One region of the Streptomyces sp. NPDC059002 genome, then DNA from elsewhere that is predicted to be linked to it. Evidence: riboswitches for the same ligand, from Rfam matches in the RefSeq annotation. Region 1 holds a riboswitch; each other region holds the start of a gene.
What was found. A riboswitch is a leader RNA that binds a small molecule or an ion and turns the genes downstream of it on or off. The one in region 1 is predicted to bind cobalamin.
Positions count from the first base shown of each region.

Region 1 (9,933 bases):
CTCCGCCTCGGCGAACTCGGCCTCGCCGCCGCCCGCCATGAACGTGAGCGTGCCGGCCTCCGCGCCGACCACTCCCCCGGAGACCGGCGCGTCCAGGGCGCGCATCCCGGCGCCGGCCGCGGCCTCGTGGGCGCCGCGCGCGTCGGCCACGTCGATGGTCGAGCAGTCGATGAACAGCGTGCCGGGGCGGGCCGCGGCCAGCAGTCCCTCGTCCTTGTAGAGCCCGAGGACATGCCGTCCCGCGGGCAGCATGGTGATCACCACGTCCGCCGCGGCGGCCGCGTCCGCCGCCGATCCCGCGGCCTCCACCCCGGCCTCGACGGCACCGGCGAGCAGTGGGGGCAGCAGGTCGTAGCCGATGACCCGGTGTCCGGCCCCGACGAGGTTGCGGGCCATCGGGGCGCCCATGTGGCCGAGGCCGATGAATGCGATCGTGCGCGTGCCGTTCACCACGCCACCTCCTGCGGGGTCGTCGCCAGCTGGATGTCGCCCCCGGCGGGCGGTCCGAAGTACCGCTCCACGTCCGCGCCGTCGACCTCTGCCAGGGTGGCCGGTGTCCAGCGGGGGCTGCGGTCCTTGTCGATCACCTGCGCGCGGATCCCCTCGACCAGGTCGTACGAGGAGAGTGCGGCGCAGGAGATCCGGTACTCCTGCTCCAGGACGCGCTCCAACGGGCCGAGCCCCGGCGCCCTGCGCAGTGCGGTGAGCGTGACCTTCAGGGCGGTGGGCGACTTGGCGGCGAGGGTGTCGGAGGCGGCCTCGGCGTCGCGCGCACCATGGGCGCGGAGCCTGGCGACGATCTCCTCCACCGTGTCGGCGCCGTAGCAGGCGTCGATCCAGGCGCGCCGGCCCGCCAGTTCACCGGGCGGCGGCTGACGCACGTACTCCTTGAGCGCGTCCCAGACCGGCCGCTCGGCGAGGTCGGCGAGGAGCGCGGGCAGGTCGTCGTGCGGCACGAAGTGGTCGGCGAGTCCGCACAGCAGGGCGTCCGCGGCGCCGATCCCGGTGCCGGTCAGGGCCAGGTGGGTGCCCAGTTCTCCGGGGGCGAGCGCGAGCAGATAGGTGCCGCCCACGTCGGGCACGAAGCCGATGCCGGTCTCCGGCATGGCGATCCGGGAGCGTTCGGTGACGATGCGGACGTCGCCGTGCGCGGACACACCGACGCCGCCGCCCATCACGATGCCGTCCATGACCGCGACGTACGGCTTCGGATAGCGGGCGATGCGGGCGTTCAGGCGGTACTCGTCGCGCCAGAAGGCGGCCGAGGCCGCGCCGCCGCCCGCCCGTGCGTCCTCGTGGATGGAGCGGATGTCGCCGCCCGCGCACAGCCCGCGCTCCCCCGCGCCGGTGATGATCACGGTCCGCACGGCCGGATCGTGCTCCCAGACGGTCAGCGCCTCGTCGATGCGGCGCACCATGGCGTGGGTGAGGGCGTTGAGCGCCCGCGGCCGGTTGAGCGTGATGTGGGCCGCGCGGCCCTCGGTCCTGAGCAGCACCTGGTCGTCGGGGGCGGTCATCGGAACGCCTCCGTCAGGCCGCGGGCCACGATGACACGCATGATCTCGTTGGTTCCTTCCAGGATCTGGTGGACCCGCAGGTCCCGGACGATCTTCTCGATGCCGTACTCGCTCAAGTAGCCGTATCCGCCGTGCAGTTGCAGGGCACGGTCGGCGACGGCGTAGCCGGTGTCGGTGGCGAACCGCTTGGCCATCGCGCACAGGTGCGGCGCGCCGGAATCGCCGCGGTCCAGGGCCTGCGCCGCCTGGTGCACCAGGGCGCGGGCGGCGGCGAGTTCGGTCGCCATGTCGGCGAGCCGGAACTGCAGGGCCTGCGCGTCGAGCAGCCGGGCGCCGAACGCCTCCCGCTCCGCGAGGTGGGCGAGACTGCGGTCGAGGGCGCTGCGGGCGCCGCCGAGCGAGCAGGCGGCGATGCCGAGCCTGCCGCCGTTCAGGCCGTTCATGGCGATCCGGAAGCCGTCGCCCGGCCCGCCGAGCAGCCGGTCGGCGGGGATCCGGACGCCGTCGAGGACCACCTGGCGGGTGGGCTGGGCGTTCCAGCCCATCTTCTTCTCGTTCGCCCCGAACGACAGGCCCGGGTCGTCCCGTTCGACCAGGAAGGCGGAGACCCCGTCGGGTCCCGATCCGTCGGTGCGCGCCATGACGACGTACACCTGCGCGGCGCCCGCGCCGGAGATGAACTGCTTCACCCCGTCGAGTACGTAGTGGTCGCCGTCGCGCACCGCGGTGGTGCGCAGGGCTCCGGCGTCGGATCCGGCCCCCGGTTCGGTGAGGCAGTAGCTGCCGAGGTCCTCCATGGCGCACAGGCGGGGCAGCCACCGGGACCGCTGGTCCTCGTCGCCGTATGTGTCGATCATCCAGGCGACCATGTTGTGGATGGAGAGGTAGCCCGCGATGGACGGGCAGCCGGTGGCCAGGGCCTCGAAGACGAGGACCCCGTCGGCCCGGGTGAGGCCGCTGCCGCCCGCGTCCTCGCGCACATAGACGCCGCCGAGCCCGAGCCCGGCCGCCTTGCGCAGCACGTCGACCGGGAAGTGCTTGTCCTGGTCCCAGCGCACGGCGTGCGGGGCCAGGTGGTCCTCGGCGAAGTCCAGGGTGGTCTCGACCAGGGCCTGCTGGTCCTCGGTGAGCGATGTGGTGGTCATGGCGCTCATCCCATGGTGGGGATGGTGAAGTTCGCGCCTTCCCTGACCCCGGAGGGCCAGCGCGAGGTGACGGTCTTCGTGCGGGTGTAGAAGCGGATCGCGTCCGGGCCGTGCTGGTTGAGGTCGCCGAATCCGGACCGCTTCCAGCCGCCGAAGGTGTGGTAGGCCACCGGGACCGGGATGGGCACGTTCACGCCGACCATGCCGGTGTCGACGCGGCGGGTGAAGTCGCGTGCGGTGTCGCCGTCCCTGGTGAAGATGGCCACGCCGTTTCCGTACGGGTGCTCGCTGGGCAGGCGCAGGGCCGACTCGTAGTCGGCGGCGCGTACGACGCACAGGACGGGGCCGAAGATCTCCTCGCGGTAGATCCGCATGCGGGGGCTCACCCGGTCGAAGAGGGAGGCTCCGGCGAAGTAGCCGTTCTCGTGTCCCGGCAGGGTGAAGTTCCGTCCGTCGACGACGAGTTCGGCCCCTTCGTTGACGCCGATGTCCACATACCTGCGGACCCGGTCCAGGGCGTCCTTGCTGACCAGCGGGCCGAAGTCGGCGCCCGCGTCGTCGGAACGGCCGATGCGGAGCGCGCCGATGCGCTCCTTGAGCGCGGCGACGAGCCGGTCCGCGGTCTCCTCGCCGACCGGCACGGCCACCGAGATCGCCATGCAGCGCTCGCCCGCCGAGCCGTATCCGGCGCCGATGAGGGCGTCGACGGCCTGGTCGAGGTCGGCGTCCGGCATCACGATCATGTGGTTCTTGGCGCCGCCGAAGCACTGGGCGCGCTTGCCGTGGGCGGCGGCGGTGGCATAGATGTGCGCGGCGATCGGTGTGGAGCCGACGAAGCCGAGCGCGCCGACCCGCGGGTCCTCCAGGAGGGTGTCGACCGCGTCCTTGCCGCCGTTGACGACATTGAGGACACCGGGCGGAAGTCCTGCCTCCAGGAACAGTTCGGCCAGCCGCAGCGGCACGGAGGGGTCGCGCTCCGAGGGCTTCAGGATGAATGCGTTGCCGCAGGCCAGGGCGGGCGCGGCCTTCCACAGCGGGATCATCGCGGGGAAGTTGAACGGGGTGATCCCGGCGACCACGCCGATCGGGGAGCGCAGCGAGTGCACATCGATGCCGGTGCCCGCGTTGTCCGTGAACTCGCCCTTGAGCAGGTGCGGGATCCCGGCGGCGAACTCCACCACCTCCAGGCCGCGTTGCAGGTCGCCGTGCGCGTCGGCCACCGTCTTGCCGTGCTCGGCCGAGAGGAGCCGCGCCAGGGATTCGCGTTCCTGGTCGACGAGTTGGAGGAAGCGCAGCAGGACGCGGGCCCTGCGCTGCGGGTTCCATGCGCCCCACTCCCGCTGGGCGGCGACGGCGTCGGCGATCGCCGCCTCGGTGTCGACCCGGCCCGCGAGCGGTACGCGGGCCTGTACGGAACCGGTGTTGGGGTCGTACACGTCGCCGAAGAGGCCCGACGTGCCTGAGGTGTGCTTGCCGCCGATGAAATGGGTGAGTTCACGGACCACGGTGAGCCTGCTCTCGTCAGGTGGGGATCCGGGGATGGCACGGCGCACCGGCGAACGGCGCCCTGTGGGGCGCGTTCGGGTCGGGGCCGCGGGACGCGAAGGCCGAAGAGCCGTCGCGGAGCATGTGGTCGGCGTACGCCGCGGCCGGGATCCCGTGCGGGGCCGGTGAGTTGGCGTACGTCGTCCTAAGAGGTGGCGGGTGCCGCCGCTCGCTCCGCCGGATCACCTGGGTCGTGGGTTCGGACCGGTGCCATGCGTGTCTGCTCCATCCTCGTGGACAACACGGAACACCCCGCGGCCGGTATCCTGACTCCCGGATCGACGCACGCTCCCCCGCCTTCCCGACGGACACGACGTCCTTCGGTGGCGCGTTGTTCGGCGAGAACGCACTCCCCGGTCACAGTGGCGGGACCGCGCCGGATTCACACCGGCTTCCCTGACACCGCGGGCCTTGCCCAGGACCATATAGTTGGACGTCCTAGTAAGTCCACCCCGGCCCGGTCCTCCGGCCCCGACGGGCCGCGGCGGCTGCGCAGTTGGCCCGGTCCGTGTCCCATCTCACCGTCCCGGAATGTGATCAAGGCTGCCCAAGACGGTGGCCCGGCCTCTAGGGTGGCCCGTGCAGCTGGTTCGCCCTGCCCGCCAGGCAGGCGCGTCGCAAGAGGGAACCCGGTGGGAATCCGGGACTGCCCCGCAGCGGTGAGTGGGAACGACCGCCGTCATACGCACTGGATCCGCCGGATCCGGGAAGCGACGGCCAGTAGGAATCTGCCCCGGCAGACGCGCCCACGAGTCCGAAGACCTGCCCGTTGCCCGTACGTGACCGATCACGTGCGGACATCCCGGTGACCTCGTGGGCGGGTCGGCGTACACACCAGACGGAGAACGGCGTCATCGGCGCGAGTTCGGCCCGTCCGGTTCGTCACCCCTTCGCGTCCGCGTCCCGTCCCGGGATGCTCAGGAGTCATCTCGCGAAGGAGATTTCCGTGACAGCGAAGTCCGCAGCCGCGGCAGCACGGGCCACCGTGTACGGCTACCCCCGCCAGGGCCAGAACCGCGAACTGAAGAAGGCCATCGAGGGCTACTGGAAGGGCCGCGTCACCGCGGACGCCCTCCGGGAGACCGCGGCGGACCTGCGCCGCTCCACCTGGCGGCACCTGGCCGACACCGGCATCCACGAGGTGCCGACCGGTGACTTCTCGTACTACGACCATGTCCTGGACACCAGTGTCATGGTCGGCGCCGTCCCCGCCCGGCACCGGGCGGCCGTCGACGCCGACACCCTGGACGGGTACTTCGCGATGGCGCGCGGCACCCAGGACGTGGCGCCGCTGGAGATGACCAAGTGGTTCGACACCAACTACCACTACCTGGTGCCCGAACTGGGTCCCGATACCGTCTTCACCGCCGACTCCACCAAGCAGGTCGGCGAGCTGACGGAGGCCCTCGCCCTCGGCCTCTCGGCCCGCCCGGTCCTCGTCGGCCCCGTCACGTATCTGCTGCTCGCCAAGCCCGCGCCCGGTGTGGCCGCCGACTTCGAGCCGCTGACCCTCCTCGACCGGCTGCTGCCCGTGTACGCGGAGGTGCTCGCCGACCTGCGCGCCGCCGGTGCCGCCTGGGTGCAGCTCGACGAGCCGGCCCTGGTGCAGGACCGCACCCCGGCCGAACTCAACGCCGCCGCCCGCGCCTACCGCGAACTCGGCGCCCTCACCGACCGCCCCAAGCTCCTCGTCGCCTCCTACTTCGACCGGCTCGGCGACGCCCTGCCCGTCCTCGCGAAGGCCCCGATCGACGGCCTGGCCCTCGACTTCACCGACGCGGCGGCCGCGAACCTCGACGACCTCGCCGCCGTCGGCGGCCTGCCCGGCAAGCGGCTCGTCGCCGGTGTGGTCAACGGCCGCAACATCTGGATCAACGACCTGGAGAAGTCCCTGGCCACCCTGGGCACGCTCCTCGGGCTCGCCGACCGGGTCGACGTCGCCGCCTCCTGCTCCCTCCTGCACGTGCCGATCGACGCCACGGCCGAACGGGACATCGACCCGCAGATCCTGCGCTGGCTGGCCTTCGCCCGGCAGAAGACCACCGAGATCGTCGCCCTGGCGCGCGGTCTCGCCCAGGGCACCGACACCATCGCCGCCGAACTCGCCGCCAACCGCGCCGACCTGGCGTCGCGCACCGGCTCCGCGATCACCCACGACCCGGCCGTACGCGCCCGCGCCGCCGCCGTCACCGACGCCGAAGGACGCCGCTCGCAGCCCTACGAGGAGCGGGCCGCCGCCCAGCGCTCGCACCTCAAGCTGCCGCTGCTGCCCACGACCACCATCGGCTCCTTCCCGCAGACCACCGAGCTGCGCACCGCGCGCGCCGACGTACGCGCGGGCCGCATCGACACCGCCGGGTACGAGGAGCGGATCAAGGACGAGATCCGCGAGGTCATCTCCTTCCAGGAGCAGACCGGGATCGACGTCCTCGTGCACGGCGAGCCCGAACGCAACGACATGGTCCAGTACTTCGCCGAACAGCTCACCGGCTATCTCGCCACCCAGCACGGCTGGGTCCAGTCGTACGGCACCCGCTATGTGCGCCCGCCGGTCCTGGCCGGGGACATCTCGCGCCCCGAACCGATGACGGTGCGCTGGACGTCGTACGCCAACTCGCTCACCGACCGGCCGGTCAAGGGCATGCTCACCGGCCCCGTCACCATGCTCGCCTGGTCCTTCGTCCGCGACGACCAGCCGCTCGGCGACACCGCGCGCCAGGTCGCCCTCGCCCTGCGCGACGAGGTCAACGACCTGGAGGCGGCGGGCACTTCGGTCATCCAGGTCGACGAGCCCGCCCTGCGCGAAACCCTGCCGCTGCGCGCCGCGGACCACGCCGCCTACCTGGACTGGGCCACGGAGTCCTTCCGCCTCACCACCAGCGGCGTCCGGCCCGACACCCAGATCCACACCCACATGTGCTACGCCGAGTTCGGCGACATCGTCCAGGCCATCGACGACCTCGACGCCGACGTCATCAGCCTGGAGGCCGCCCGCTCCCACATGCAGGTCGCCCGCGAGCTGGCCGAGCACGGCTATCCGCGCGAGGCCGGGCCCGGCGTCTACGACATCCACTCCCCGCGCGTGCCCGACGCGGACGAGGCGGCCGCCCTGCTCCGCAAGGGACTTGAGGCCATTCCCGCCCAGCGCCTCTGGGTCAACCCCGACTGCGGCCTGAAGACCCGCGGCTGGCCCGAGACCCGTGCGTCCCTGGCGAACCTGGTCGCCGCCGCCCGCACGGTCCGCGGCGAACTGCCCGGGTCGTGACGACCGGGTGACTCCCGGGGCCGGGGCGCCTTCTGGTGCCCCGGCCCCGTGCCTTCGCCCCACTCACGTCTGGGGCGCCGCCCTCGACGGCAGCACGGCCACGGCCTGGGTCCCGGACGGCCCGCGCGGCCACCTGACGACGGACCTCGCCAGGCCCGTCCGCGTCCAGAAGGTCACCCCCACCTGGAACGGCACCGCGCGCGGCCCGGTGACACCCGGCTCGCCCGGTACGTGCGGGTGACGGTGCGCGGCGTGGAGGGGGCCAAGGAGCATCCGGGGATCGCGGAACTCACGGTGCGCCGGGCGGATGGGACGGGAGATGCCACTTCCCGGACGGGAGGTGTCACATCCCGGGGTGCGGCGGTGTCTTCATGTCGTACAGGCCGGAAGGCCACTGACGAAGGAGCACACGATGACACCGCGTATCCCCAAGGCCGAACTTCCCGCCGAGATGAAGGAGGCCCTGATCAAGCAGCTCGGTGCCGTGCCCGAGCCCTTCGAGGTGGTGTTCCACAACCCCGCCGTCGCCACCTCCAACCAGGAGTTCGCGGCGAAGGTGGCGGAGTGGGATGCCGTCGACGAGGGGCTCAAGACGTTCGCGCACATGACGGTGGCGTCGCTGATCGGCTGCAGCTGGTGCCTGGACATCAACTACTTCGCCGCGTCGAACCAGAACCTCGACCTGGCGAAGGCGAGCCAGGTGCCGAACTGGCGTGCCTCCGATGTGTTCACCCCGCTGGAGCGCGAGGTGATGGAGTACGCCGAGGCCATGTCGAGCACGCCGCCGACCGTCTCGGACGAGCTGTCGGCGAGCCTGCTCACGCAGCTCGGCCCGGCAGGACTGGTCGAGCTGACCGTGTTCATCGGGTTCGCCAACCTCGCGGCCCGGGTCAACACGGCGCACGGGATCACGTCGCAGGGCTACTCCGAGTCCTGCACGATCCCGCTGGCCGAGCGTCCCGCCGCGGCCGAGGTTGCCTGACCGCATGCCGCACGAGTCTCATGACGTGATGACCGATGATCCGTTCGTCACCCATCGCAGCCTGCTGTTCACCGTCGCCTACGAAATGCTCGGCTCCGCGGCCGACGCGGAGGACGTGCTCCAGGAGACCTGGCTGCGCTGGGCCGACGTCGACCGCTCCCAGGTGCGTGAGGCGCGGGCGTATCTCGTCCGCGCCGTCACCCGCCAGTCCCTCAACCGGCTGCGCACGCTGGCGCGCAGCCGCGAGGACTACGTGGGCGAGTGGCTGCCCGAGCCGCTCCTCACCAGCCCCGATGTCGCCGAGGACATCGAGCTCGCGGAGAGCGTGTCGATCGCGATGCTGACCGTGCTCGAGACGCTCGGGCCGGTGGAGCGGGCCGTGTTCGTGCTCCGCGAGGTCTTCGAGATGCCGTACGGGGAGATCGCCGAGGCCATCGGGAAGTCCCCGGCCGCGGTGCGGCAGATCGGCCGGCGGGCCCGCGAGCACGTGGCGGCCAGGCGGCCGCGGGTGCGGGTGAGCCGGGCGGAGCAGCGGGCGGTGGTGGACCGCTTCCTGGCGGCGTTGCGCACGGGGACGCTGCAGGACCTGATGGAGGTCCTGGCCCCGGACGTGGTCCTGGTCGCCGACGGGGGCGGGCGCGTGTCCGCCGTGCTGGCACCGGTCCACGGGGCCGACGTGGTGGCACCGATGCTCGCGCGCGCCCAGCAGGTGGTGGACGCGCTGGAGACGACGACGGTGTGGCTCAACGGCGAGCCCGCGGGTCTGGTCGCGTTCGACGGGGTACCGGCCGCGCTGAGCGTCGAGGTGGCGGACGGGCGGATCACCCGCCTCTATGTGGTGCGCAATCCGGAGAAGCTGACGCGCATGGACGTGCTGGCCGAACTCTCCCGGTAGGGCGGGATGTTGCTCCACGGTGCGGGCCTGGCGTCGTGAGGGTTCCGGGCGGTCTCGGCCGCCGCCCGGAACAGCGCGCCGCCGTCCGCTCCCCGCCGACCGCTACTCTGCGCGACGGTATGGCCAATGACATAATCACGGGGCCCTCTGCCGCCTCACTCGCGTCAGCGATCTCGCACACGCTGGAGTCATGCATGACGTCTACGTCCTCCGGAAGCCGCATCGACACGAGCAGGGCGCACCCGGCGCGCGTCTACGACTGGCTCCTCGGCGGCAAGGACAACTATCCGGTCGACCAGGATGTGGCCGAGAAGCTGCCGCCGGAAGCGCGCCTGAACGCCATGCGCAACCGGGCGTTCATGCACCGCGCGGCGGCCTGGCTCGCGGGCAACGGCATCGACCAGTTCCTCGACATCGGCACGGGCATCCCGACGGAGCCGAATCTGCACCAGATCGTGCAGGGCATCGTGCCGTCCGCGCGGATCGCCTACGCCGACAACGACCCCATCGTGCTGCGGCACGCGGAGGCGCTGCTCGTCAGCAGCCCCGAAGGCGGCACCGACTACATCGAGGCCGACGTACGA
Region 1 covers NZ_JBHYJI010000002.1:319,282-329,214, forward strand. The annotation lists gene mmsB (3-hydroxyisobutyrate dehydrogenase) at 1-450, opposite strand, end outside; gene ACFWZ2_RS03385 (enoyl-CoA hydratase/isomerase family protein) at 447-1,517, opposite strand; gene ACFWZ2_RS03390 (acyl-CoA dehydrogenase family protein) at 1,514-2,662, opposite strand; gene ACFWZ2_RS03395 (CoA-acylating methylmalonate-semialdehyde dehydrogenase) at 2,668-4,167, opposite strand; cobalamin riboswitch at 4,446-4,648, opposite strand; cobalamin riboswitch at 4,777-4,992, shown strand; gene metE (5-methyltetrahydropteroyltriglutamate--homocysteine S-methyltransferase) at 5,154-7,472, shown strand; gene ACFWZ2_RS03405 (carboxymuconolactone decarboxylase family protein) at 7,885-8,454, shown strand; gene ACFWZ2_RS03410 (RNA polymerase sigma-70 factor) at 8,483-9,349, shown strand; gene ACFWZ2_RS03415 (SAM-dependent methyltransferase) at 9,544-9,933, shown strand, end outside.

Region 2 (9,933 bases), on a different contig from region 1:
GCCGTTCAGCGTCGGCAACCGAAAGTGCCCGGGCGACCACTTCAGCCTGGCAGAACTCGCCCTGATCCTCGGGACGGTGGCCCCGAAGTGGCGTCTGACGCCGGTCGGGGAGACCGACAGCGGCACCAAGATCGGCATCACGCTGCACCCCAAGCGGCTCGTCCTGCGGGCCGAACCCCGCTGACCGAGCGGTGTGCCCGCCCCACCCCCCCGTGACGGGGCGGGCACACCGGGACCGCGGAGCGCCAGACTCAGAACCCGTCGTCGAGACGGGCTCAGAACTCGTCGTCGAAGGAGACCGAACCCTCGACCGCGACCTGGTACGCGGAAGGCCGCCGCTCGAAGAAGTTGGTCAGCTCCTGCACGCCCTGCAGCTCCATGAAGGAGAACGGGTTCTCCGAGCCGTAGACCGGCGCGAAGCCGAGGCGCTGCAGACGCTGGTCGGCGACGCACTGGAGGTACTCGCGCATCGAGTCGGTGTTCATGCCGGGCAGACCGTCGCCGCACAGGTCGCGGGCGAACTGCAGCTCGGCCTCCACGGCCTCCTTCAGCATGTCCGTGACCTGCGTCTGGAGCGCGTCGTCGAAGAGCTCGGGCTCCTCCTTGCGGACCGTGTCCACCACGTCGAAGGCGAAGCTCATGTGCATCGTCTCGTCACGGAACACCCAGTTGGTGCCGGTGGCGAGGCCGTGCAGCAGACCGCGGCTGCGGAACCAGTAGACGTACGCGAAGGCGCCGTAGAAGAACAGGCCCTCGATGCACGCGGCGAAGCAGATCAGGTTCAGCAGGAAGCGGCGCCGGTCGGCCTGCGTCTCCAGGCGCTCCAGCTTCTCGACCGAGTCCATCCACTTGAAGCAGAACTCGGCCTTCTCGCGGATCGAGGGGATCTCCTCGACCGCGTCGAAGGCGGCGGCGCGGTCCTCAGGGTCGGGCAGATAGGTGTCGAGCAGCGTCAGATAGAACTGGACGTGCACGGCCTCCTCGAAGAGCTGACGGCTCAAGTAGAGCCGCGCCTCGGGGGAGTTGATGTGCTTGTAGAGCGTGAGCACCAGGTTGTTGGAGACGATCGAGTCACCCGTCGCGAAGAACGCGACGAGGCGGCCGATCATGTGCTGCTCACCCGGGGACAGCTTCGCCAGGTCGGCGACGTCCGAGTGGAGGTCGACCTCCTCGACGGTCCAGGTGTTCTTGATCGCGTCCCGGTAGCGCTCGTAGAAGTCCGGGTAGCGCATGGGGCGAAGCGTCAGTTCGAAGCCCGGGTCGAGCAGGTTCTTCTCGGAGTTGGTGGTGCTGGACATTACTGGCAGGCCTCGCAGGACTCGGGGTTTTCCAGGGAGCAGGCGACGGCGTCGGGATCGGTCACCTGCTGGGGGACGGGGGCGGCGGTGGCGTTCGAGCCGCCGGCCGCGCGGGCGATGCGCGTCGCCGGGCGCGAGCGCAGGTAGTACGTGGTCTTCAGGCCCCGCTGCCAGGCGTACGCGTACATCGAGGAGAGCTTGCCGATGGTCGGCGTCTCCAGGAACAGGTTCAGGGACTGCGCCTGGTCGAGGAACGGCGTACGGTCGGCCGCCATGTCGATCAGGCCGCGCTGCGGGATCTCCCACGCGGTGCGGTACAGCGCGCGGACCTCCTCGGGCACCCAGGTGAAGCCCTGCACCGAGCCGTTGGACTCGCGCAGCGCCTCACGGGTCTGCGCGTCCCACACGCCGAGCCGCTTCAGCTCCTCCACCAGGTAGGAGTTGACCTGGAGGAACTCGCCGGAGAGCGTCTCGCGCTTGAAGAGGTTGGAGACCTGCGGCTCGATGCACTCGTAGACGCCCGCGATGGACGCGATGGTGGCGGTCGGCGCGATCGCGAGGAGGAGCGAGTTGCGCATGCCGGTGGTGGCGATGCGCTCCCGGAGGGCCGCCCAGCGCTCCGGCCAGGTCAGCTCGACGCCGTAGTGGTCCGGGTGCAGGACGCCGCGCGCGGTGCGGGTCTTCTCCCAGGCGGGCAGCGGGCCGTTGCGCTCGGCGAGGTCCGCGGACGCCTCGTACGAAGCGAGCATGATGCGCTCGGCGATGCGGGTGGAGAGCGCGCGGGCCTCGGGGGAGTCGAACGGCAGCTTCAGCTGGAAGAAGACGTCCTGGAGGCCCATCGCGCCGAGGCCCACCGGGCGCCACTTGGCGTTGGAGCGTCCGGCCTGCTCGGTCGGGTAGAAGTTGATGTCGACGACGCGGTCGAGGAAGGTGACGGCGGTGCGGACGGTCTCGTCGAGCCGCTCCCAGTCGATGTCGCCGTTGTCGACGAACGCGCCGAGGTTGACCGACCCGAGGTTGCAGACGGCCGTCTCCCCGTCGTCCGTCACCTCCAGGATCTCCGTGCAGAGGTTGGAGGAGTGGACGGTGTGGCCGGGCTCCGCCGTCTGGTTGGCGGTGCGGTTGGCGGCGTCCTTGAAGGTCATCCAGCCGTTGCCGGTCTGCGCGAGGGTGCGCATCATGCGGCCGTACAGATCGCGGGCCGGCATGGTCTTCTTGGCGAGCCCGGCGGCCTCCGCCTTGCGGTAGGCGGCGTCGAACTCCTCGCCCCACAGGTCCACGAACCCGGGCACGTCGGCCGGTGAGAACAGCGACCAGTCCTGGTCGGCGGCGACCCGGCGCATGAACTCGTCCGGGATCCAGTGCGCGAGGTTGAGGTTGTGCGTGCGGCGCGCGTCCTCACCGGTGTTGTCGCGCAGCTCCAGGAACTCCTCGATGTCGGAGTGCCAGGTCTCCAGGTAGACCGCGGCCGCGCCCTTGCGGCGCCCGCCCTGGTTCACGGCGGCGACCGAGGCGTCCAGGGTCTTCAGGAACGGCACGATGCCGTTGGAGTGCCCGTTCGTGCCGCGGATCAGCGAACCGCGGGAGCGGATGCGGGAGTACGAGAGGCCGATGCCGCCCGCGTGCTTGGAGAGCCGCGCGACCTGGTGGTAGCGGTCGTAGATCGAGTCGAGCTCGTCCAGCGGGGAGTCGAGGAGGTAGCAGGAGGACATCTGCGGGTGGCGGGTGCCGGAGTTGAAGAGCGTCGGCGAGGACGGGAGGTAGTCCAGGCGGCTCATCAGGCCGTACAGGGCGGCGACTTCGTCGAGCGCGCGGGCGCTCCCGTCCTCCGCGAGACCGGCCGCGACACGCAGCATGAAGTGCTGCGGGGTCTCGATGACCTGCCGGGTGATCGGGTGGCGCAGGAGGTAGCGGCTGTGCAGGGTGCGCAGGCCGAAGTAGCCGAAGCGGAAGTCGGCGCCGTCCGCGAGCGCGGTGTCCACCAGCGTGTTCAGGCGGGCCGCGTGCTCGGTGACGAAGTCCGCCGTGCGGTCGGCGATCAGGCCCTCGCGGTGGCCGACCGCGATGGAGTCGGTGAAGGAGCGCACGCCCTGCGTGGCGGCTTCCTCGCGGATGCCGATCGACAGGAGCCTGGCGGCGAGCTTGGAGTACGCGGGGTCCTCGGAGATGAGCCCCGCGGCCGCCTCCGTCGCAAGCTCCCGCAGCTCGGCCTCGTCGGCCTTGGCGGACCGGCCGCGCAGCGCGGCGCCGGCGACCCGGCCCGGGTCGGCGTCGGGGAGGTCGGCGGTGAGGTCGGTCAGGGTGCGCAGCAGCGCGGTCCCTGGCCCGTCGGTACCCTCGGCGGTCGGCGTGGTCGTCGCTGACGCAGGTTCGGCAGGCGCGATGGTCACGTGGAGCTCTCCCTCGCTCGGCTCTGGGCCTGGGGGAGGGAAGGGCGACGCACGGGCGCACCCGGGCAGGGCGGCGCACCGCGTCCACCGGCCCACTCCACGAGGCCCGGACGGTCGGCACCCGGGCCGGACGGCTCGGGTGCGCTGCCGGCAGGTCCTCGGACTCGCGGGTACGACAAAGACGTACACATACACCGTTGCGGGACAGTTCCGGACTTGCACCGGATTCCCCTGCGGCGACAGCGAGCACGAGCATACATCTTGTGCCGCGTTTCTGAAGCAGGCCCACATCTTGTGTCGGCGCCGAAGGGGTGCCGTGCGTCGGATGCCCTAGAACGTCAACTCGTAGGTGAGCAGCGTCAGGTCCGCGATCGGCTTCCAGTCCCGCTCGGGGGTCCGTACGAAGCCGAGGCGTTCGTAGAGCCGGTGGGCGGCGCGCATCGAGGGCTGCGTGGACAGGACGAGCCCGGAGCGGCCCGCGTCCCTGGACCGCTGGAGGCACTCCCGCACCAGCGTCTCACCCGCGCCCCTGCCGCGCGCAGCGGAGGAGACGGCCAGCATCCGGATCTCCGCCTGGCCGTCCCGCGCGATGTCGGCCATCGGCCCGCCGGACGGGACGAAGGTCACGCAGCCGAGCAACTCCTCGTCGGCCACGGCGACCAGGACCTCGGCGCGGGCGTCGCGCGCGGCCACGTCGCGCAGCACCGTGAGGTAGGTGTCCGAGCTCCCGAAGGTCAGATGTCCGTCGTCGAGATAAGCCTGCGCAGTGAGGTCGCCCAGTGTCTCGTACTCGGTGGGGTGCGCGCGTCTGATGATGATGTCCATGCGGCGAAGTGTGCAACAGGGGTACGCGGTGGGCCGCCGGTTTTCCGGAACGCGGATACGGCAATGGGCCGCCGGTTTTCCGGCGGCCCATCGTCAGGTGTGGAGCGGGCGGATCAGCGGCTCAATGTCCCGCGCCCGCCGTCGCCTTCGGCAGTTCCTGGACGACGCCGGGGTCGCCCGCGTCCGCCGTGTAGTCCTCCGGGGACGTCTCGTCGATGCCGTCGGGGGCGTTCAGCGCCTTCAGGACGAAGGTGAGGACGACGGTCACGACCACGTTCAGGACGAACGCGGTGAGGCCGATGTAGCCGATCTCGCCGATGCCGGGGATGGTGTCGGACGAGCCGCCGAAGTGCTTCTGCGTCGGCGACGCGACACCGTACGCCGCGAGCGTGCCGTAGACCATGCCGACCGCCCAGCCCGCGAGCAGCGCCCAGCGGTGGAACCAGCGGGTGAACAGGCCGCCGACGAGCGCGGGCATCGTCTGCAGGATCCAGATGCCGCCGAGCAGCTGGAAGTTGATCGCGACGGTCTTGTCCATGCCGAGGACGAAGACCAGCGCGCCCACCTTCACCAGGAGCGAGACCAGCTTGGAGACCTTGGTCTCCTGCTCGGGCGTCGCGTCGGGCTTGAGGAAGTCCTTGTAGATGTTCCGGGTGAAGAGATTCGCGGCCGCGATGGACATGATGGCGGCGGGCACGAGCGCGCCGATGCCGATCGCGGCGAAGGCGACGCCGGTGAACCAGTCGGGGAACATCTCCTCGAAGAGCTGCGGGATCGCCAACTGGCCGTTGTCGACCTTGATCCCGGCCGCGATCGCCATGAAGCCGAGCAGCGCGAGCAGGCCGAGCATCAGCGAATACAGCGGCAGGATCGTGGTGTTGCGGCGGATCACGTTGCGGCTCTTGGACGAGAGCGTCGCGGTGATCGAGTGCGGATACATGAACAGCGCGAGAGCCGAGCCGAGCGCCAGCGTCGCGTACGTCCACTGTCCCGCCTCGGGCGGCGCGAGCGCGCCCCGCGGTTTGCCGGTCGCCGGGTTGGTCTGCGCGAAGGCGTCACCGGCCTTGGCGAAGATGTCGTCGAAGCCGCCCAGCTTGATCGGGATGTAGATGATGGCGACGACGATGACGAGGTAGATCAGGCCGTCCTTCACGAATGCGATCAGGGCGGGGGCGCGCAGGCCCGAGGAGTACGTGTACGCGGCGAGCACCGCGAACGCGATCAGCAGCGGCAGGTCCTTGATGAACCAGTTCGTGTCCGGACCGCCGCCGACGCCCATCACGTCGAGAACGGCCTGGATGCCGACGAGTTGGAGCGCGATGTACGGCATCGTGGCGAGGATGCCGGTGACCGCGACGGCCAGCGAGAGCCCCTTGGAGCCGAACCGGCCGCGGACGAAGTCCGACGTGGTCACGTACCCGTGCTTGTGCGAGACCGACCACAGGCGCGGCAGGAAGGTGAAGATCAGCGGGTAGACGAGGATCGTGTACGGAACGGCGAAGAAGCCCGCCGCGCCCGCCGCGTAGATCGCCGCGGGGACGGCCACGAAGGTGTACGCCGTGTACAGGTCGCCGCCGAGCAGGAACCAGGTGACCCAGGTGCCGAACGACCGTCCGCCCAGGCCCCATTCGTCCAGGCTCTGCTCGTTCTCCGCCTTGCGCCAGCGGGCGGCCAGGAAGCCCATGACCGTGACCGCGATGAAGAAGAAGATGAAGACGGCGAGCGCGACACCGTTCACGCCGCCGGTTCCCGACGCGAGCACGTTCATCGTCCGGCACCTTCCGTCAGCTGCCGGGCCTCGGCCTTGCGGGCGCGCTGGTCACGCTGCCACAGCTTGTACGCGATCATCGTGAGAACCGTGGAGATGAGCACCCACAGCATCTGGTACCAGTAGAAGAACGGGATGCCGATGAAGGTCGGTTCGACCTTCGCGTAGGAACTCACCCAGAGCATCGCCACGAACGGCGCGACGAGACAGAGGGCGATGACCACGCGGACCGGCGTGACCACCGGTCGGCTCACTTCAGGCGCATCTGACATGTCATGGCTCCGCTCCCTCGCTCATCCCACGTTTAACGTGCGGGAAATCTAAGCGAGAGTCTTGATCTATGGAACCCCCGTCCGGATAACGGACGGGTCAACATGCCTGCTCAGCAGCAGCGGAACCCCTGCCGGGGATCCGACTCCTGCCGGTCCGTCCGCATTCGCTCGAACTCCCTCCGGGACGGAACGGACGCTCCCGGATGCACCTTCCTGGTGTGCGCGACATGCCGGTCGTACGCCGACTCGTCGGTCAACTCCCGTGCGTACCAACGGATCCAGCGCATCCCGCGCAGCACCCAGGTCATGGGGTGAGCCTCCGCTCCGCCACGAGCTCCCGCTTCTCCTCGCGTGTCGGGATGAGGCCCGCCGGTGCCGTCAACTTCGACTCCACGTACGGCGCTTCGCTCAGGCGCGAGGCCGCCGGATTGCGGATGTGCTTGACGCAGATCCGGGCCGCGTCGGCGATCACGATGACGATGAGCAGGGCGAGCGCGGCCGAAAGGACGCCGTCCACGGTGGAGTTGGTGACGACGGTGTGCATGTCGTCCATGGTCTTGGCGGGCGGCAGGATCTTGCCGTCGTCGATGGCGTCCCGGTAGATCGAGCGCTGCTTGAAGAAGCCCACGCGCGGGTCGCTGGAGAACACCTTCTGCCAGCTCGCGGTGAGCGTGACCGTGGCGTCCCAGACCAGTGGAATCCCGGTGATCCAGGCCCACTTGAGGCGTCCGGACTTCACGAGCAGCGTCGTGCAGACGGCGAGCGCGACGGCCGCGAGAAGCTGGTTGGCGATGCCGAAGATCGGGAAGAGCTGGTTGATCCCGCCGAGCGGCTCGTGCACGCCGACCCACAGGAAGTACCCCCACAGGCCGGTGACGACGGCGCTGGTGAGGACGAGTCCAGGTTTCCAACTCACCTTCTTGAAGGGCTTGTAGACGTTCCCGAGCATGTCCTGGAGCATGAAGCGGCCCACGCGCGTGCCCGCGTCGAGCGCGGTGAGGATGAACAGCGCCTCGAACATGATCGCGAAGTGGTACCAGAAGGCCCGCATCGAGCCGCCGGTGACCTTCGAGAAGATCTCGGAGACGCCGATGGCGAGGGTGGGCGCCCCGCCGGTGCGCGAGAGCAGGGAGCTCTCCTCCACATTCTTCGCGGCCTGCGCGAGGTCGGCCGGCGAGATGGAGTACCCGAAGCCCGCGACGGCCTTCGACGCCTCCTGGACGGTGTCGCCGATGACGCCCGCAGGCGCGTTCATCGCGAAGTACAGACCGGGGTCGATGATCGACGCCGCGACGAGCGCCATGATCGCGACGGACGACTCCATCAGCATGGAGCCGTAGCCGATCATCCGGACCTGCGTCTCCTTCTGGATCATCTTCGGCGTCGTGCCCGACGAGATCAGCGCGTGGAAGCCCGAGAGGGCCCCGCAGGCGATGGTGATGAAGACGAAGGGGAAGAGCGAGCCCGCGAAGACGGGGCCGTCGCCGCGCGACGCGAAGTCGGTCACCGGGTCCATCTTCAGCGTGGGCAGGGCGATCACGACGCCGAGCGCGAGCAGCAGGATGGTGCCGATCTTCATGAACGTGGACAGATAGTCGCGCGGCGCGAGCAGCATCCACACCGGCAGGATCGAGGCGATGAAGCCGTACGCCACCAGCCAGATGACCAGCGTCGACGGCGCGAGCGTAAAGGTGTCCGCGAGCGAGGACTCGGCGACCCAGCGCCCGGAGACCAGCGCGAGCAGCAGCAGCGCGATGCCGATGAGGGAGACCTCGCTGACCCGGCCCGGGCGCAGGACCCGCAGATAGAAGCCCATGAGCAGCGCGATCGGGATGGTCATCGCGATCGAGAAGGTGCCCCACGGCGACTCGGCGAGCGCGTTGACGATGACAAGGGCCAGCACCCCGAGCAGGATGATCATGATGGTGAAGGTGGCGAGCAGCGCGGCGGCCCCGCCGAACGGGCCGATCTCCTCGCGGGCCATCTGCCCGAGCGACTTGCCGTCGCGCCGCGTCGAGAAGAACAGCACGACCATGTCCTGCACGGCACCCGCGAAGATCACGCCGACGATGATCCAGATGGTGCCGGGCAAGTACCCCATCTGCGCGGCGAGCACGGGCCCCACCAGCGGTCCCGCGCCCGCGATCGCGGCGAAGTGGTGGCCGAGCAGCACCCGGCGGTCGGTCGGATGGAAGTCGATGCCGTTGTCGAGCCGCTCGGCAGGGGTGGCCCTCGTCTTGTCGACCTTGAGGACCTTGTACGCGATGAACTTGGAGTAGAAGCGGTACGCGATGGCGTACGTGCCGAGGGCCGCGGCCACCATCCAGGCGGCCGACACCTCCTCGTCGCGGGCGAGTGCCAGGACGGTCCAGCCCGCGGCGCCGGTCAGGGCGACGAGGGACCAGATGAGGATGGATCGAGGATGGGCTGTGCGCACCGGGTCGTCCTCCCGTTCATCATGCGATGACGGGAGGACCGTAGAGCAGCGACGTGATCCGCGCCAGACCTCGGAAGGGTGTCGGTGCGCGGGACGTCCGGGATTAGCCCGTCGGACGTCCCGGATCGGCCGGTGGGGCGTCCCGGGTCAGTCCGTGGGGCGCTTGAGGCGGGCCACGAACTTGTACCGGTCGCCGCGGTAGACCGAGCGCACCCACTCCACCGGCTGGCCCGAGCCGTCGAGGGAGTGGCGGGACAGGAGCAGCATCGGCAGGCCGACGTCGGTGCCGAGCAGGCCCGCCTCGCGCGGGGTGGCCAGGGAGGTCTCGATGGTCTCCTCGGCCTCCGCGAGATGGACGTCGTACACCTCGGCGAGGGCGGTGTAGAGCGAGGTGTACTTGACCAGGGAGCGGCGCAGCGCGGGGAAGCGCTTGGCGGACAAATGGGTCGTCTCGATCGCCATGGCCTCGCCGTTGGCCAGACGCAGCCGCTCGATCCTGAGCACCCGGCCGCCCGCGCTGATGTCGAGCAGGCCCGCGAGGGTGTCGTCCGCGGTGATGTAGCCGATGTCCAGGAGCTGCGAGGTCGGCTCAAGGCCCTGGGCCCTCATGTCCTCGGTGTACGAGGTGAGTTGGAGGGCCTGCGAGACCTTCGGCTTGGCGACGAACGTGCCCTTGCCCTGGATGCGTTCCAGGCGGCCCTCGACGACCAGCTCCTGGAGGGCCTGGCGCACCGTCGTGCGGGAGGTGTCGAACTCGGCGGCGAGCGTGCGCTCCGGCGGGACGGGGGTGCCGGGCGGCAGCGTCTCCGTCATGTCGAGCAAGTGCCGCTTCAGGCGGTAGTACTTGGGCACGCGTGCGGTGCGGCCGACGGCTGCGCCCTCCGAAGGCGCCCCCACCTCGGTCCCTGTGCCCCCCGCTTCGGTGCCCATCCGCTGCCTTTCC
Region 2 covers NZ_JBHYJI010000003.1:214,175-224,107, forward strand. The annotation lists gene ACFWZ2_RS04685 (cytochrome P450) at 1-184, shown strand, start outside; gene ACFWZ2_RS04690 (ribonucleotide-diphosphate reductase subunit beta) at 276-1,298, opposite strand; gene ACFWZ2_RS04695 (ribonucleoside-diphosphate reductase subunit alpha) at 1,298-3,688, opposite strand; cobalamin riboswitch at 3,820-3,957, opposite strand; gene ACFWZ2_RS04700 (GNAT family N-acetyltransferase) at 4,019-4,513, opposite strand; gene mctP (monocarboxylate uptake permease MctP) at 4,635-6,281, opposite strand; gene ACFWZ2_RS04710 (DUF3311 domain-containing protein) at 6,278-6,553, opposite strand; gene ACFWZ2_RS04715 (YbdD/YjiX family protein) at 6,664-6,861, opposite strand; gene ACFWZ2_RS04720 (carbon starvation CstA family protein) at 6,858-8,990, opposite strand; gene ACFWZ2_RS04725 (GntR family transcriptional regulator) at 9,138-9,920, opposite strand.
Region 2: linked by a shared signal. The riboswitch ahead of ACFWZ2_RS04695 (ribonucleoside-diphosphate reductase subunit alpha) and the one ahead of ACFWZ2_RS03395 (CoA-acylating methylmalonate-semialdehyde dehydrogenase) in region 1 are both predicted to bind cobalamin.

Region 3 (9,933 bases), on a different contig from region 1:
TGTGCGGCCCCGTCCGGAGCGGCGCGCAATGCTATGGGGCCGCGCCGCCATTTCCCATGATCGAAGTCACCGTGAACGCGGGGCATGGGGCCGGTGAATACGGGTAGCCGAACCCGAGCCGCCCCGGCCGCGCATACTGGGACGCATGGGCTCCCAGGAGTTCGTCCGGGCCGTTCCCCGGCTCGACGGCATGGTCGTGTCCGCGGTCGGCTACCGCACCGCCGGGCAGCGGCCCACCCTGCACAAGGGCCTGCCGTCGCCGTATCTGACGCTGGTCTTCTCCCTCGACGGGGACATCGCGAGCGGCGTCACGCCCGGCCAGGCGACCGGTGCGGACGCGGTGCGCACCGACATCGTCGTGGGCGGCCTGCACCAGAGCCCGGCGTACCTCGTCAGTCCCGAGCACGAGGCCGGCATCCAGCTCGCCGTGCACCCCCTCGCCGCCCGCACCCTCCTCGGACTGCCCGCCGCCGCACTGACCGGGCAGCTCGTCACCGCGGGCACGGACGTCCTCGGCGCCCGCGCCGCCGAGGTCCGCGAGCGGCTGTGCGCCCTCGACCGCTGGGAGGACCGCTTCGCCCTCCTGTCCGCGTATCTGAGGCGGCGCGCGGCCGACGAGCGGGCCGCGGGTTCCGTACGTCCCGAGGTCGCCGAGGCCTGGGCCTGGCTGGGCCGGCACCGGGGCGCGGGCACCGTGGGCGGCCTGTCCCGGCACGTCGCGCTCAGCGAGCGACGGCTGACCGCGCTGTTCCGCGCCGAGACCGGACTGAGCCCCAAGCAGGCCGCGCGCCTGATGCGCTTCGAGCACGCCAAGGCCGCGGTGGTCCGCTCCGTCACGGCGGGCACGGGGCCCGACATCGCCCGGGTCGCGGCGGACTCCGGCTACTACGACCACTCCCATCTCGTCCGCGACTTCCGGCAGTACACGGGAGTGAGCCCCACCCGCTGGCTGGCCGAAGAGTGCCGGAATATCCAAGCCGGGGCGCATGGCGCGGGCGAAGACTGGGACACATGAACACCACACCGAAGACCCCGGCGGAACAGCGGCCCGGCACCCCCGCCCCGGCCATCTGGCCGGGCCTCCAGGCCCAGGACGCCCCCGCCCTGATCGACTTCCTCGTCGGCACCGTCGGCTTCCTGCGCACCGCCGTCCACGAGGACGGCGGCCGCGTCGCCCACGCCCAGCTCGACTGGCCCGAGGGCGGCGGCATCATGCTCGGCTCGTACGATCCGGCCGCGCCCGAAGGCACCTGCGGAACGCCGGGCACGTCCGGCGCCTATGTCGTCACCGACCAGGTCGACGCGCTCTATGCACGCCTCGTCGCGGCGGGCGTGCGGATCACCGCCGAGATCGAGGACAAGCCGTACGGCAGCCGTGAGTTCGCGATCCTCGACCCGGAGGGAAACCGCTGGTCCTTCGGCACCTACCGCGGCGAGCCGAGGCCGGAACCGGCCCCCTGACCACGCGTGATAACTTGCGCAAGCCAGTCAAACCCACACCTGGGCCAGGGAATCCGGTGAGAATCCGGAACTGACGCGCAGCGGTGAGGGGGACGGGCGGGGCCACGGCCACTGGGCGTCCGACGACGCCTGGGAAGGCGCCCCGCCCGGCCGATCCCCGAGTCCGAAGACCTGCTGGCGCCTCCGCCCGCACACCGGGCGGCCGGAGGGCGTGACGCAGGCCAGGCTCCGCGTATGAGCCGTGAGACTCAAGGGATCGCGTGTCCTCGAAAGACCGTATACGTAAGGCCGCCCTGCTCTGCGCCGCGGCGCTCGCGCTCACCGCGTGCGGCGACGGCTCCGCACAGCGGCCCGCGGGCAAGAGCGCCGACGGCTATCCGGTCACGGTCGCGTCCTGCGGCAAGAAGGCCGAGGTCAAGGCCCCACCGCGGCGTGCGGTCTCCCTCGACCAGGGCTCCACGGAGATCCTGCTCTCCCTCGGCCTCGCCGACCGCATGGCGGGCACCGGCACCTGGACCGACCCCGTTCTGAAGAACCTCGCGAAGGACAACGCGAAGGTGGAGCGGCTCTCCGATCGCTACCCGTCCCTGGAGAAGGTCCTCGCCGAGGAACCGGACTTCGTCAGCGCCTCCTTCCTCTACACGGTCGGCAAGGGCGGCGTCGCCGACCGCACGAAGTTCACCGAACTCGGCGTGCCCGTCTATGTCTCGCCCACCGACTGCGCGGGCAAGGACAACGACGGCGGCGGCGACGGCAAGCGCGTCAAGACCCTCACCATGGACACCGTCTACGGCGAAGTGCGCGACCTGGCCAAGGTGTTCGGCGTCGAGCAGCGCGGCGAGAAGCTGATCGCCGGCATGAAGGCCCGCGTCGCCAAGGCCACCAAGGACATCGACGCCTCCGACGCCACGCTCCTCTACTGGTTCGCCAACTCCGACGCCCCCTACATGGCGGGCTGTTGCGGCGCCCCCGGCATCATCACCCGCGAGCTCGGCGCGCAGAACGTCTTCGACGACACCCGCGAGGAATGGCCCCAGATCAACTGGGAGACCGTCGCCGACCGCGACCCCGACGTCCTCGTCATCGGCGACCTCACCCGCAAGTCGCAGTCCGCCGAGAGCGCCGCCGCGAAGATCAAGTTCCTGGAGACCAACCCGGTGACCAAGAACCTGACCGCCGTGCGGAAGAAGCGCTACGTACTCCTCAGCGGCCAGGCCATGAACCCCACGATCCGCACCGTCGACGGCATCGAGCAAGTGGCCGCGGGGCTGCGGAAGTTCGGGCTCGCCAGGTGAGCAGGGCGACCGCGGCCGCCACCGCGCGGCAGGGGCTGCTGTGCCTCGCGGGGACCGTCGCGCTCGTCCTCTCCGTGGCCGTCGCCGTCACCATCGGGCCCGCGGACATCTCCGTGCCCGACGTGTGGTCGGCGCTCGCCGCGCACCTCGGCTGGGGCGAGGCGCGGCTCACCCCGATCAGGGACGGCATCGTCTGGAACCTGCGGATGCCGCGCACCCTGCTCGCCGCGGTCTGCGGCGCGGGACTCGCGGTGTGCGGCGCGGTCATGCAGTCCCTGCTCCGCAACCCCCTCGCCGACCCCTTCGTGCTCGGGGTCTCCTCCGGGGCGTCCACGGGCGCGGTCGCGGTCGTCGTCCTCGGCGTGGGCGGGGGAGCGGTGTCCGTGTCGGCGGGCGCCTTCGTGGGCGCGCTCTGCTCGTTCGCCCTCGTGCTGCTCCTGAGCCACACGCTGGGCGGCAGCACGGACCGCGTGGTCCTGTCCGGCGTCGCCGCGATGCAGCTCTTCTCCGCCCTCACGTCCTTCGTCATCCTCACGGCGGGCGACGCGGAGACCACCCGCGGGGTGCTGTTCTGGCTGCTCGGCTCGCTCAGCGGGGTGGGCTGGACCGATGTGTGGCTGTGCGCCGCCGTCCTGGCCTGCGCCCTGCTCGTCTGCCTGTCCCACGCCCGCACCCTCGACGCCTTCGCGTTCGGCCAGGAGGCGGCGGCGACCCTCGGCGTCCGCGTCGCCCGCACCCGACTGATCCTGCTCTGCACCACGGCCCTGCTGACCGCCGCCCTGGTCAGCTCGGCGGGCGCCATCGGCTTCGTCGGCCTGGTCCTGCCGCACGCGGCCCGCGCCTTCGTCGGCTCGGGCCACGCCCGACTGCTGCCCGTCACGGCGCTCGCGGGCGCGGTCTTCCTCGTCTGGGTGGACACCCTGGCCCGCACCGTCCTCGACCCGCAGGAGGTCCCGGTGGGCGTGGTGACGTCCCTGATCGGCGTACCGGCGTTCGTCGCCGTGCTCTACCGGACGAGGCGGGCGACATGACGTACGCAGCCGGCGCACCGAACACCCACGGCCTGCGCGCCGACCGCGTCAGCCGCGAGGCGGGCGGCCGCCTCGTCGTCGACGGCGTCAGCCTCGCCCCGCCCGCGGGCGCCACCGTGGGCCTCCTCGGCCCGAACGGCTCCGGCAAGTCCACGCTCCTGCGCATCCTCGCGGGCGTCCTCGCCCCGGCCTCCGGAGTGGTCACCCTGGACGGCCGCCCGCTGGCCGACACCGGCCGCCGCACCGTCGCGCGCCGGATCGCCGTCGTCGGGCAGCATGCCTCCACCCAGGTCGAGCTGACGGTGGGGGACGTCGTGCGCCTGGGCCGCATCCCGCACCGCCGCGCCTGGTCGGCGCCCACGCCGGACGACGAGCGCGCGGTCCGGGAGGCCCTGGAGCGCACCGGCCTCGCCGCCCGCGCGACGCAGTCCTGGCACACCCTGTCCGGCGGCGAACGCCAGCGCGTCCAGATCGCCCGCGCCCTCGCCCAGGAACCCCGCGAGCTGCTCCTGGACGAACCCACCAACCACCTGGACATCCAGCACCAGTTGGAGCTGCTCTCGCTGGTGGCCGAGCTCCCCGTGACCAGCGTCGTCGCGCTGCACGACCTCAATCTGGCGGCGATGTTCTGCGACCGGCTCCTCGTCCTGAAGGAGGGCAGGGCGTACGCGGCGGGAACCCCCGCCGAGGTGATCACCGAGGAGCTGATCGCGGAGGTGTACGGGGTGCGGGCGGTGGTGACGCGGGCGGGCGACGGGTGCGGCGAGCGGCCTTCGGTGCGTTTCCTGCGGGGCTGAGCCACGGTCCGCGGACCAGTCCAAGCACCCGCGGTTGGCTCTTAACCCGGCCCCGCGGGCCCCGTAGGTTCGCGGCATGCCAGTGATAGCCCACGTGAGCGACATCCACATCGACACCGGCGCCGAGGACGGCGGCCGCAGTGCCGACCGCACCCGCGCCGTCATGACCTACCTGAACGACCTCCCGTACGACCTGGACGCCGTCGTCGTCACCGGCGACATCGCCGACCACGGCGCCCCCGCCGAGTACGCGGCGGCCCGCGAACTCCTCACCTCCCGCCACCCGTTGCTGACCTGCCCCGGCAACCACGACGAGCGCACCGCGTTCCGCGCGCACCTCATCGGCGAAGGCGCCGCGAAGGGGCCGGTCGACCAGTCGTACGTCACCGACCACTTCACCCTGGCCCTGTGCGACACATCGGTCCCCGGCGAGGACCACGGCCGCCTGGCGGACGAGACCCTGGCGTGGCTCTCCGGCCTCCTCGCCGACACCCCGCCCGACCGTCCCGTCCTGATCGCCTTCCACCACCCGCCGGTCCCGCTGCACACGCCGTACGTCGACGGGATCCGCCAGTTCGACGAGCACCGCCTCGCGGACCTGACCGCACGCCACCCGAACGTGACGGCGTTCCTGGCAGGACACGCCCACACGCCCGCCGCCACCACCTTCGCGAACCGCCCCCTCCTGGTGGCCCCAGGAGTGGTCTCCACCCTCCGCCTCCCCTGGGAGGCCCAGGACCACGCCTCCCACCACGTCCACCGGGATCTCCCTCCCGCGGTCGCCTTCCACGTCCTGGACGGGACGGGACGCCTCACGACCCACTTCCGGCCCGTGCCGCTGCCGGCCGGCTGACCGTCACTCGTCGGCGGGGCGCTCGCGTCGGCAGGCCACCACCCCGGGGACCTCGGCGAACCGTACGGTCAGCCCGCCGAGGTCGCCCCGCCCCAGCACGGAGACGACCACCTCCGTCGTGGTGCCGTCCGCGGAGACGGTCCGCAGCTCGGCGACGTCGAAACCGGCGTGCTCGCACTGTTCCAGGAGGTCGTGCAGCAGCCGTGGCCGCTGGAGACAGGTGATCCGGAAACCGGCGGGCACCGACCGCAGGGCGGCGAGCCGGTGGGCCAGGGGCCTGACCCCGTACGAGACGAGGAAGTAGGACGCGGTCGCGAGGGCGGCGAGCAGCGGCAGGCCCGCGGCGGCCGCCGAGCCCACCGCGGCCGTCAGCCAGATCGTCGCCGCGGTGGTCAGACCCTGGACCGAACCCCGCTGCACGAAGATCACGCCCGCGCCGATGAAGCCGAGCCCGGAGACGATCTGCGCGGCCACGCGCGAAGGGTCGACGGAGACCGTGCCGGAGTGCAGCACATCGCTGAAGCCGTACTTGCTCACCAGCGTGAACAGGGCGGCGCCGACCCCGACCACCGTGTACGTACGCAGCCCCGCGGCCTTCTGCCGGATCTCCCGTTCGAGCCCGATGAGGCTCGACAGCACAAAGGCGATGCCGAACTCGGCCACCTGCAGCCACCCCTGCCCACTGGGCTCAAGCCCCATACGCGCCGCCACCACGTCGCCTCACCTCTTCCTCAGGTCACTTCCATCGTCCTCCTCCCCGATGCTGTTCGTTTGCCGCCGCCCGCTAGCGCGGCGGCGCGAAGGAGTGGTTCAGGACGTAGGTGATGCCGGTGTTCAGGTCGCCGTCATGACCTGCGTCGAAGGCGCGCCGGTAGGCGTCTTCCCCGAGGGCTTCGCGGGTCTGGCGTTCACAGGCCTGGTAGGCGGCCACCGCCGCGGGGATGCCCGCCTGCGGCAGACCCAGCGTCTCCCACAGCTGTGCGGCCAGACCGAGCAGCCACGCGGCGTCCCTGCGGCGGCCCGTGGCGGTGGCGGCGCGGGCCACCGACTCCAGGGCCAGGCCGGTGCCCACACCGTCGCGCAGCCGGTGCTTGACGAGCAGCGCGGCCCGGGCATGCTCGTGGGCCTCCTCGAAGCGGCCCAGGGCCAGCTCGGCCTGGCAGCGGACGTAGTCGCCCCAGGCACGCATGCTGCGCTCGCCCGCCCGGTCGCAGGCGGCGCTCAACTCGTCCAGCCGGACGACGGCTTCCTCGAAGCGGCCCGAGGCGACGAGCGCGTGGGAACCGAAGACCAGGGCCGCCAGCGGAATCAGGGTGAGCGTTTCCTCGCGCCAGTCGGTGGCGAGCTGGGCCTCGACCCGGGACACCACCTGCGCCAGGTCGCCGCGCATGACCGACACTCGCAGCTCGGTGGCGGCCGCGTACCTCCGCTCCGCGTCCCCGAAGTGCCCGGCCAGGGCGGTGCATTCGGCGGCCCGTTCCTCAAGGGCGGGCAGATCGCCGAGGTAGACGAGCACAGGACCGCAGACGTACAGCGCCTTGACCCGGGCGGGGGAGGGGGCGGTGTCGGCGGCGAGCGCCTGGTCCAGGAAGTGCCTGCCCTCCTTCACGAACCCGCAGCCGTACCAGAAGAACCACAGCGCCGCGGCCATCTCCAGCGCGCTGTGGCCATCGGCCTCGGCCAGGCTGTACTCCAGCGCGGCACGGAGGTTGTCGTGCTCGGCGGTCATCCGGTCGTACCAGGCGAACTGCTCGGGCCCGATCCAGGCGGCGTCGCCCCGGCGGGCCAGGGCCAGATAGTGGTCACGGTGGCGGCGGCGCAGCGCGTCGTCCTCGCCGATGCCGCGCAGCCAGTGGGCCCCGTACTCGCGGATGGTGTCCAGCATCCGGTAGCGCTCGCCGTCCCCGGTGGGCTGCCAGATCAGGATCGACTCCTCCACCAACGTGCCGAGCACGGCGGGGATCTCGTGGGCGGGGAGATGGCCGTCGGCGCAGACCTGCCGGGCCGTCTCGGCGTCGAAGCTCCCGGCGAAGACCGAGAGCCGGGCCCACAGCAGCCGTTCGGCGGGGGTGCACAGCTGGTGGCTCCAGCCGATCGCCGTACGCAGGGCCTGGTGCCAGGGCGGATCGGCGTCGGTGACGGCGCCCTCCGTGTCGCCGAGGACGGCGAAACGGTCGTCGAGGCGGGCGGTCAGCTCCCGCACCGGAAGATCGCGCAGCCGGGCAGCGGCCAGCTCGATCGCCAGCGGCAGCCCGTCGAGACGGCGGCACAGCCGCACCAGCTCCGCGCGCTCGGCATCGGTGACCGTGAAGCCGGGCACCGCCTCCGCGGCGCGCATGGTCAGCAGGACCACGGCATCGGCCGTGCCCGCCCCGGCGTCGTCGGCATCGGGCACGGGCAACGGCTCGACCGTGAGCACCCGTTCACCCACCACGTTCAGGACACGCCGACTGGTGGCCAGGATCCGCAGACCGGGCGCTGCCCCCAACAGGGCCTCGGCGACGAGCGCGCAGTCATCGGTCAGGTGCTCGCAGGTGTCGAGCACCAACAGCAGCTCCCGCTCGGCCAGATACTCCGTAAGCACCTCGATCATCGGACGGGTGCTCTGATCGGCCAGCGGCAGAACCTCCGCGATGACATGCGCCAGCAGACCCCCCTGCTGCCGCAACGGCGAGAGCTCCACCAGCCACGCCCCGTCCCGGAACCGCGGCTGCAGCGCGGCGGCGGCATCCAGCGCCACCCGCGTCTTCCCCACCCCACCGACCCCGGTCAACGTCACAAGCCGCGTCGGCCCTTCGAGCGAGGGCCCGATGAACAGCCGCTCGATCTCCGCGACTTCCGCAAGCCGATCGACCGTCCCCGTCCGCGGCCCGGCCACATTCCCCACCCGCCGCCCACCGTGCCGCCCGTCCACCGCCACACCCACCCTCCTCGCCCCGGCCCCACACCCACTGCGTGCACCAAGAACGGAAGCTTGCCCCGGCCCGCCACCCCACATGGCCGATGACAGCAATCTGCCCGCATGCGCCGCATGGCGGATCGTGGCGGATCGCTAAGGGCGGGAATGGGGGTCTCTACAAGCCAGCGAGGGCTGCTTCCCGATTCCGGGAAGCAGCCCTCGCTGCTGGCATCTGTGGCTCTGGCCCGGGGTAACCGGGCCTGCGGTTTAGATGTCGAAGTACAGCTCAAACTCATGCGGGTGCGGGCGCAGCTGGATCGGGGCGATCTCGTTCGTGCGCTTGTAGTCGATCCACGTCTCGATGAGGTCGGACGTGAAGACGCCGCCGGCCTGGAGGTACTCGTTGTCCGCCTCGAGGGCGTCGAGGACCGCGGGGAGGGAGGTCGGGACCTGGGGGACGCCCGCGTGCTCCTCGGGGGCGAGCTCGTAGAGGTCCTTGTCGATCGGCTCGGCGGGCTCGATCTTGTTCTTGACGCCGTCCAGGCCCGCCAGGAGCAGGGCGGAGAACGCCAGGTACGGGTTGGAGGACGGGTCGGGCGCGCGGAACTCGACGCGCTTGGCCTTCGGGTTCGAGCCCGTGATCGGGATGCGCATGGCCGCGGAGCGGTTGCGCTGCGAGTAGACCAGGTTGACCGGGGCCTCGAAGCCGGGGACCAGGCGGTGGTAGGAGTTCACCGTCGGGTTGGTGAAGGCGAGCAGCGAGGGGGCGTGCTTGAGGATGCCGCCGATGTAGTAGCGGGCGGTGTCCGAGAGGCCCGCGTAGCCCTGCTCGTCGTAGAAGAGCGGGTCGCCGCCGGACCACAGCGACTGGTGGACGTGCATGCCCGAGCCGTTGTCGCCGAAGATCGGCTTCGGCATGAAGGTCGCGGTCTTCTCGTTGCGCCAGGCGACGTTCTTCACGATGTACTTGAAGAGCATCAGGTCGTCGGCCGCGGCGAGCAGCGTGTTGAACTTGTAGTTGATCTCGGCCTGGCCCGCCGTGCCCACCTCGTGGTGCTGGCGCTCGACCTGGAGGCCGTTCTTGTCCAGTTCGAGGGAGATCTCGGCGCGCAGGTCGGCGAAGTGGTCGACCGGCGGGGCCGGGAAGTAGCCGCCCTTGTAACGGACCTTGTAGCCGCGGTTGTTCTCGACCGCACCGGTGTTCCAGGCGCCCGCCTCGGAGTCGATGTGGTAGAAGCTCTCGTTCGCCGACGTCTGGAAGCGGACGTTGTCGAAGACGTAGAACTCCGCCTCCGGGCCGAAGTAGGCCGTGTCCGCGATGCCGGTGGAGGCCAGGTACGCCTCCGCCTTCTTGGCGACGTTGCGGGGGTCACGGCTGTACTGCTCGCCCGTGATCGGGTCGTGGATGAAGAAGTTGATGTTGACGGTCTTGTCGCGGCGGAAGGGGTCCACGCGAGCCGTCGACAGGTCGGCGCGCAGCGCCATGTCGGACTCGTGGATGGCCTGGAAGCCGCGGATCGACGAACCGTCGAAGGCCAGCTCCTCGTCCGGGTCGAACGCCGCCGCCGGGATCGTGAAGTGCTGCATCACTCCGGGC
Region 3 covers NZ_JBHYJI010000032.1:61,296-71,228, reverse strand. The annotation lists gene ACFWZ2_RS26340 (helix-turn-helix domain-containing protein) at 146-1,015, shown strand; gene ACFWZ2_RS26335 (VOC family protein) at 1,012-1,461, shown strand; cobalamin riboswitch at 1,469-1,655, shown strand; gene ACFWZ2_RS26330 (ABC transporter substrate-binding protein) at 1,722-2,756, shown strand; gene ACFWZ2_RS26325 (FecCD family ABC transporter permease) at 2,753-3,787, shown strand; gene ACFWZ2_RS26320 (ABC transporter ATP-binding protein) at 3,784-4,584, shown strand; gene ACFWZ2_RS26315 (metallophosphoesterase) at 4,661-5,437, shown strand; gene ACFWZ2_RS26310 (MgtC/SapB family protein) at 5,441-6,136, opposite strand; gene ACFWZ2_RS26305 (ATP-binding protein) at 6,222-8,357, opposite strand; gene glnA (type I glutamate--ammonia ligase) at 8,604-9,933, opposite strand, start outside.
Region 3: linked by a shared signal. The riboswitch ahead of ACFWZ2_RS26330 (ABC transporter substrate-binding protein) and the one ahead of ACFWZ2_RS03395 (CoA-acylating methylmalonate-semialdehyde dehydrogenase) in region 1 are both predicted to bind cobalamin.